DNA from 2 places in the Pectobacterium sp. PL64 genome. Region 1 is predicted to be linked to the other one. Evidence: predicted binding sites of a transcription regulator. Region 1 holds the regulator's gene; the other holds the start of a gene.
The links. The regulator PurR, encoded in region 1, represses purine synthesis genes. The targets are predictions, from matches to a motif close to CANGCAAACGTTTGCNTG.

Region 1 (4,062 bases):
GTTCACTCGCCTGCGCAATATGCTGTATGGAGGGAATACAGCCGTTGGGGAATATATATTTATGAATCCAGGGATCGATGTGCGGGTCGGTCTTATTGGCCCCGATGGTATGTAGCAGAAACAGTCCATCGGGTTTTAGATTACGCCGTACGACGCGGAAGTAGTTGTCATAGTTGCGTGGCCCGACGTGTTCAAACATGCCTACCGACACCACGCGATCGAATTGCCGATCGAGATCGCGATAATCCTGTAATTCAATGGTGACGTTCAGATCCTGACAACGTCGCTGTGCCAGCACCTGCTGCTCTCTGGAAATGGTGATGCCGTAAACTGAAACGCCGTAGTGGCGTGCCGCGAACTCGGCAAGTCCGCCCCAGCCGCAGCCGATATCCAGCAGCGTCATCCCTGATGTTAGCTGGAGTTTTTCGCAGATCATGGCGAGTTTGTCTTCCTGCGCCTGTTCCAGCGTCTGTGCCTGTTTCCAATAGGCGCAGGAATATTGCATGTAGGGATCCAGCATCAGGGTAAAGAGGTCGTTACCTAAATCGTAATGCGCTTTACCGACAACCTGAGCGCGTCGACGGGATTGTAAATTCGTGACGCGGGAGAGCGCGATCCGCGTGAGATCGTGCAGGCGACGGGGTAACTTAGCCTCCAGCCCAGCCCGCAGGACGCGATGGGAAAACATGTCCAGCCGTTCACACTCCCACCATTCATCCATGTAGCTTTCTCCCAGCCCCAGCGATCCCTCACACAGGATACGCTTAAAGAAATTAGGGTTGGTCACGCGGATGTCAAAAGGGCGGGTGCCGTTGATGGTGATATCCGCGGTGGCCAGCATGTCCTGCACGATGTGGAACCAGGGCGCGGTATTAGGATCCCATTCTTCTGTATAAGGTAAACCCATCATGTCTCCTTAACTTTATGTAAAAGTATCGTAAAACACACCAGGACAACACTTATCGCAGCCGAGGTATCGGCTGTCACCAGAGAAAATGAAACACGGTATTAAATTTTTAACTGCTTCAGCCAGCATACAAGAGAATTGGCTGAAGCAGAGAAGGGAAGCAGCAGGAATAAGAAAATCGTCTGTACAGAATGGCTGCGGCTAGCGGCGATAGTCGAGGTAGGGGCCGTCTGCAACCGAGCGGCGTTCAATCAACGTTGGGTGCACTTCAATGACGTGCGCATCTTCCCGTTTACTGGTAATACGATCCAGCAGCATCGCGAAAGCGGACTGTCCCAGACGCTCTTTTGGCTGGTGGATGGTGGTCAGCGCAGGCGTAAAGAAACGCGCGTGGCGCACGTTGTCATAACCGATCACCGAAATGTCCTGCGGCACGCGCAGACCCAGCTCGTCAGCCGCACAGATAGCCCCCATTGCCATGATATCACCGCCGCAGAATACGGCCGTTGGACGCTGTTTCTGTGCGAGGATCTGATGCATGGCTTTATAGCCGGATTCCGGTTCGAAATCGCCCCGAACCACCCATTCGTCGCGTACGGTGATGTCGGCTTCCTTCAACGCTTTCAAAAAGCCGAGGTAGCGTCCGCTGCCGGTGTTGCGTTCTTGAGTGCCGGGGATGGCACCGATATCCCGATGGCCGCGTTCAATCAGGTAGCGACCTGCCATATAACCGCCTTCAAAGGCGTTATCGATAATCGTATCGGTAAAATCGCTGTGCATCTGTCCCCAGTCCATCACGACCATCGGAATGCTGCGATAATCTTCCAACATCGACAGCAGCTCTGGTGGGTATTCAGCGCACATCACCAACAGGCCGTCGACGCGTTTTTGCGCCAGCATGGAAAGATAGGCGCGCTGTTTACCGATGTCGTTATGTGAATTACACAGCACCAGCGTGTAGCCTTTGGCATAGCAGCTGTTTTCAACGGCTTCAATGATCTCGGCGAAATAGGGGGCTTCGCTGGATGTGGCCAGCAAACCGATAGATTTAGTGTGATTAACTTTGAGGCTGCGCGCGACGGCGCTGGGCGAATAGTGCAATTCTTTGATTGCCGCCCTGACGGCTGCCTTAGTCTCTTCGGCGACGAAACGTGTTTTATTGATCACGTGCGATACGGTTGTGGTGGAAACGCCAGCACGTTTTGCCACATCTTTAATCGTTGCCATCTAAAAATGACTCCTGAACTTACCTGTTACAGACGTAAGTATATTGTTAATCGTTTGCCTACGTTTAATGTTCTTCTTCTAAGCTAAAAAACAGGATTTCAGAAGGAGAATGCCGAATGTTATACCGAAGGGATCTGGGTTGACGTTTTTCGACTGATACGCAGCGCTTTCATAAACAGCGGATTGTGTCCGATTTATCATGAAAGTGAAAGGGCTAATTTATACTATTAGTGATGCATTCGTCCGAGATTTTTCGCTACAATTATGAAAGAATCGTAATAACCCTATTATTTGTGGCTTTAACTACCTAAACGGGTTCGGCTGTGAAGGGGGGGCTTTTCAGATGAAGCTTTCAGATAAAATTTGTTCGTTAATAAGGAGTAATTTATGGATACAGATCTGAAGATGTCTTTGCTGACAACGGTGGGCTCGTTGGCTGTGATCATCGCATTTAGTTTTATTGCGGTGCTGAACTAACCAAACGGTGCCTCTGGGCGGGTTAGGTATTCAGACACGTTGATGCTACATAAAACGTGTCTGAATCGCTTGTCTTCACATCGCTTTTTTTACTACGTACAACTTTTCTCTTAACGAATCGTCTGCGGCGTCACCACGCGACGTGCGCCAACATAGTGCTCCTGCCAATAATCTTCACTCAGCTTGCTGATACGAATATCTGAGCCTGTACGCGGCGACTGGATAAATTTCCCTTCACCCAGATAAACCCCGACGTGATCGGCTGCGCCACGATTATTGATGCGGAAGAAGACCAGATCGCCACTTTCCAGCTCGCTCTTTTTAATCGGAGCGGCGTCACGCAGGTGATACATTTCGTTTGCGGTGCGTGGAATTTGGATCTTAACGACATCTTTGTAGGCGTAATAGACCAGCCCGCTACAGTCGAATCCGGTAAAGGGAGAGGAGCCGCCCCAGTGGTAAGGTTTACCAATCTGGCTCATCAACTTATTCATTGCGGTCGTTTTGGCATGCTGATAGCGTTTTTTATGCGCTGCGCTTAGCGCCATTCCTTTTTCTGTCGGCGCTGGATTTTTATCCGCTTTTCCCTTGAGTGCAGTCTTCTTCAGCCCGGTTTTGACTCTGGCTTGTGCGGTTGTTTGTTTCTCTTCTTCAGGCTTCAGCTTTTTAAGATTTTTTTTCACTAGCGCGGGCGTGCTGCTTTGCGTCCGTGACGGCTTTTTTTCTGTCACTTTGCTCGCGGTGCGGGATTTGGTTTTATTGCTGACGGCGGTAGGTTCTGGTTTTTTGCTTTTGATCGGCGTCGGTGATTTAGCATTACCCTTTGTTTGGCGGCTTTTCTTATTCGTTTCTACCACGGCGCTTTTCTTTGGCGCAGAATTCGGGGTATGCGGCGCAGCCTGAACGATGTTCAGGGATAGATTACTGAAAAATAATATAAAAAGAGTAATAAATAAGCGCATAATAACAGTGACCGAACATAATCCTTAACTCGCTCAATCCTCACAGTATTCCTGAAAACGGCGTCATAAAAAAGTGGGCACGGTCGCTTTATTCATACAGAATAGTGAAAAAACGTTAATAGTTATTTTTTCGATTGATTTATCAGCGTTTTCTGGCGTTGATTTCATCAATGATGAATGCCTTCAGGAAAAAATAACCCTACAAAAAATGGCGTTTTTTTGTGGCTAGTGGCATCGGTACAATATCACTGAGTCAATGTCGCTGTCGTAGCATCTCTGACGGCGGCTCATGGCTAGCGTTTTGGACGTTAGCCATCCTATAGAATTAAGGAAGCAAGAAGATGACGACACCGACAATTGAAAAAATTCAGCGCCAAATTGCTGAAAACCCGATTCTGCTGTACATGAAAGGCTCCCCGAAATTGCCAAGCTGCGGCTTTTCCGCACAGACGGTTCAGGCGTTGTCTGCCTGTGGCGAACGTTTTGCGT
Region 2 (4,062 bases), 670 kb from region 1:
TCCGGAGAGAAATCTTTCACTTCGGCTTGTTTGAGTAGCTGCTGCTCGCCTGTATCCAGATTCAATTCATACAGCGTGCTGGGCGTTGTCATTGATGAATAGCCATACCGCATCAATGCCGTTTCTGGCGTAGGGTTGTACGACAGCCACGTCACATAGCTCGCATCATTAAAGGTGATCGCTTTTTCTTCCTGCGTCTGCCAGTGAATCTGGCGTAAGCTGGTCAAACCGCGCTCCCGTTCTTCAACCACCAGCCAGTCACGGAACAACTCAAAACCTTCTAGTACGCGGTGTTCATGTGGTGCAATCAGCGTTTCCAGCGCTTGCTCATCGGGCCTATCCGAACGGTAGAGGCCAAAATTTTTCCCTTCTCGATTGGAGCGCAGATAAAACTTATCCTGATAGTGATCGATGCCATATTCATGATCTTTTCGACGTGGAATACCTACCTGCGGCAACGCATCCGGGCGCGTCGCGTCAAGCAGCAACACCTCGCTCGTCGTCGTGCTACTGAGATAAATGGTGATGTAGTGCTCTGATGTCGTTTTACTCAGGCTAACGTAATAGGTGTCGTCTTTCTCTTCATAGACCAGCTCATCCAACGCCGGATCGCTCCCCAGACGGTGGCGATAGACCTGATACGGCAACAGCGTTTGCTCATGTTTGCGCACGTAATACAGAACCGTCGAATCCGCCGACCATTCCGCTCCTGCGGTCACATTTTCGATCACATCCGGTAACCACTCGCCGCTGTTCAGATCGCGAAAACGAAGCGTGTACTGCCGACGGGATAAAAAGTCCTCCGAGAGCGCCAGCAGCCTATTGTCCGGACTAACTTCAAGCGTGCCGAGACTGTAAAACTCATGCCCCTCAGCACGTTGATTCCCGTCCAGCAACGTTTCCCACGCATCTGTTGCTTGCTCAGGCTGACGCAGATAGATGGCGTACTCTTTCCCCTGCTCATAGCGACTTTGGTAGCGATAGCCTTTTCTGACATACGGCACAGACATGTCCGTCGACGGAATGCGTTTAACCATTTCGTCATACAGTGACCGTTTGCGTGCGTCATGAGGTGCCATGACGGCTTCGCTATAGGCGTTTTCCTGCGTCAGATACTCCAACACCTGCGGATCGGTACGCTGGTCATCACGCAGCCAGTAATAATTGTCGATACGCGTATCGCCATGTGTACTTAGTACATGGGGTCTTTTTTCAGCTTGCGGTGTCTTCATGGCGTCGGATCTCGTTGTCTTGACATAAAATTTTCGCTTTGTAAGAAGAGTGGCACGATTGCCCAGCAATGCCAAGCCACGTCCTTGTCTCTTGGTGCGCTTTTGCGCATCGCATTCCACTGCACGCCCTCTTTAATGCGCACGCAAACGTTTTCGTTTATACTGCGGCCATTTTTCACAACCCGATCAGGTATAAGGTTATGTTAACAATTGGAACCGCCCTGCGTGCGGATGCCACACGCGTGATGCTGCTTGGCTCCGGTGAATTAGGCAAAGAAGTGGCGATTGAATGTCAACGCCTGGGAATCGAAGTGATTGCGGTCGATCGCTATACCGATGCCCCCGCTATGCAGGTTGCGCATCGCAGCCACGTCATCAATATGTTGGATGGCGATGCATTAAAAGCGCTGGTTGAAGCCGAACGTCCTGATTACATCGTGCCGGAAATCGAAGCCATCGCAACCGACATGCTGGTGACGCTGGAAAAGCAGGGCCACCACGTTGTTCCTTGTGCCGAAGCGACGCGCCTGACGATGAATCGTGAAGGTATCCGTCGTCTGGCTGCTGAAACACTCGGCGTTCCCACTTCCACCTACCGTTTTGCCGACAGCGAAGAGAACTTTCGTCAGGCGGTAGAGGCGATTGGCTATCCTTGCATTGTTAAACCGGTCATGAGTTCCTCTGGCAAAGGGCAAAGCCTGATTCGCTCTGCTGAGCAGTTAGATCAGGCTTGGAGCTACGCCCAGCAGGGTGGACGTGCAGGCGGCGGGCGCGTCATTGTGGAAGGACTGGTTAACTTTGATTTTGAGATCACCTTACTGACCATCCATGCGGTTGACGGTATTCATTTCTGCGCGCCAATCGGCCATCGTCAGGAAGACGGCGACTATCGTGAATCCTGGCAGCCACAGCAGATGAGTGCGCTGGCGCAGGAACGCGCGCAGAAAATGGCCAGCGATGTTGTAAAAGCGCTCGGCGGCTATGGCCTGTTCGGCGTGGAGCTTTTCGTCTGCGGCGATGAAGTCATCTTCAGTGAAGTCTCCCCTCGCCCGCACGATACCGGCATGGTGACGATGATTTCTCAGGATCTGTCCGAGTTTGCGCTGCACGTGCGTGCTTTCCTGGGACTGCCCATTGGCGCAGTTCGTCAGTATGGTGCTTCGGCTTCCGCCGTGATTTTACCGGAACTGGATAGCAGCAACGTACGCTATCAGGGGCTGGAAAGCGCACTGCTCCCTCATACGCAAATTCGCCTGTTTGGTAAACCGGATATCAGCGGCAAACGCCGTATGGGTGTCACATTAGCCAGTGCGGAAACCACAGATGATGCTGTAGCCATCGCCAAGCGCGTTGCTGCGGGCGTAAAAGTCAGCGGCTAATACAAAAAAGGCCACTCGCAGTGAGTGGCCTTTGTCATTCAGTCACGAGCAAACTTAGGCTTTTGCACCCGCAACGGCTTCACGAGCCAGTTCAGTAATACGTGCGTAATCACCGCTTTCCAGCGCGTCGTTCGGCACCAGCCATGAACCACCCACACACAGCACGCTTTTCAGCGCCAGATAGTCGCGGTAGTTATTCGGCGTAATGCCACCGGTTGGGCAGAAACGGATCTGAGCAAACGGACCGGCGATCGCCTGGAGCGCTTTCACGCCGCCGTTAGCTTCCGCTGGGAAGAATTTGAACTCACGCAGGCCGTAATCCATACCCAGCATCAGTTCAGATACGGTGCTGATACCTGGGATCAACGGGATGTTACCTTCCGTTGCGGCTTTCAACAGCGGCTCGGTCAGACCTGGACTGATGGCAAACTGCGCACCCGCCTCAACCACCGCAGCCAGTTGCTCAGGGTTTGTTACCGTACCCGCACCCACGATAGCTTCCGGTACTTCTTTTGCAATCGCGCGAATCGCTTCGATGGCACAGTCGGTACGCAATGTCAGTTCCAGAACGCGAACGCCGCCCGCGACTAACGCTTTTGCCATCGGCACCGCGTGTTCCAGTTTGTTGACCACAATCACAGGAACAACGGGACCCGTTGTCAAAATCTGTTCCGCGCTCGTTTTCCAGTTTTTCATCAAAAGTTATCTCCAGTCATGCCCGAAGGCATCATTAATTATATAGCGCGCCCCTGCCACAGGGATCTGCGTCGCCGCAGATGTCCGACCGCACCGTGAGCCATACATTAAAAACTGTGGGAGGCCGACCGTTCTCGGCCAGCCTCCCCATTACTGACGTATTACCAAAAAATTACTCAAACTCATTCCAGGAACGGCCATCGCGGGTAATCATCGCCACGGATGCCACTGGTCCCCAGCTTCCTGCCTGATACGGCTTCGGTGCATCGTTGTCCATCGCCCACGCATCCATGATGGAATCCACCCACTTCCAGGCTTCTTCAACTTCATCACGACGGACAAACAGCGCCTGAATCCCACGCATGGTTTCCAGCAGCAGACGCTCGTAAGCATCGGCCAAATGCTGCTGATTAAAGGTTTCCGAGAAGCTCAGATCCAGTTTCACCGTTTGCAGACGGTGTTTGTGATCTAACCCCGGGATTTTGTTCAGAATCTGAATTTCCACACCTTCATCCGGCTGCAAGCGAATGATCAGCTTGTTCTGCGGTAACTGCTGGTAGGAATCATGGAACAGGTTCAGTGCAGGGTTTTTAAAGTACACGACGACTTCGGAACATTTGGTCGGCAGGCGTTTACCAGTACGCAGGTAGAACGGCACACCAGACCAGCGCCAGTCATCGATATCAACGCGAATCGAGACGAAGGTTTCTGTGCTGCTGCTTTTGTTCGCGCCCTCTTCTTCCAGATAGCCCGGC

Region 2: a site for PurR is predicted at 1,373-1,390, ahead of purT (formate-dependent phosphoribosylglycinamide formyltransferase). Genes of this name have one in related genera too.

Annotation. Positions count from the first base shown of each region.
Region 1 is NZ_CP092070.1:2,338,135-2,342,196, reverse strand. It holds gene cfa (cyclopropane fatty acyl phospholipid synthase) at 1-907, opposite strand, end outside; gene purR (HTH-type transcriptional repressor PurR) at 1,109-2,134, opposite strand; gene HP572_RS10325 (YnhF family membrane protein) at 2,522-2,611, shown strand; gene HP572_RS10320 (C40 family peptidase) at 2,722-3,573, opposite strand; gene HP572_RS10315 (Grx4 family monothiol glutaredoxin) at 3,915-4,062, shown strand, end outside.
Region 2 is NZ_CP092070.1:1,667,990-1,672,051, reverse strand. It holds gene HP572_RS07205 (S9 family peptidase) at 1-1,232, opposite strand, end outside; gene purT (formate-dependent phosphoribosylglycinamide formyltransferase) at 1,433-2,611, shown strand; gene HP572_RS07195 (bifunctional 4-hydroxy-2-oxoglutarate aldolase/2-dehydro-3-deoxy-phosphogluconate aldolase) at 2,666-3,307, opposite strand; gene zwf (glucose-6-phosphate dehydrogenase) at 3,480-4,062, opposite strand, start outside.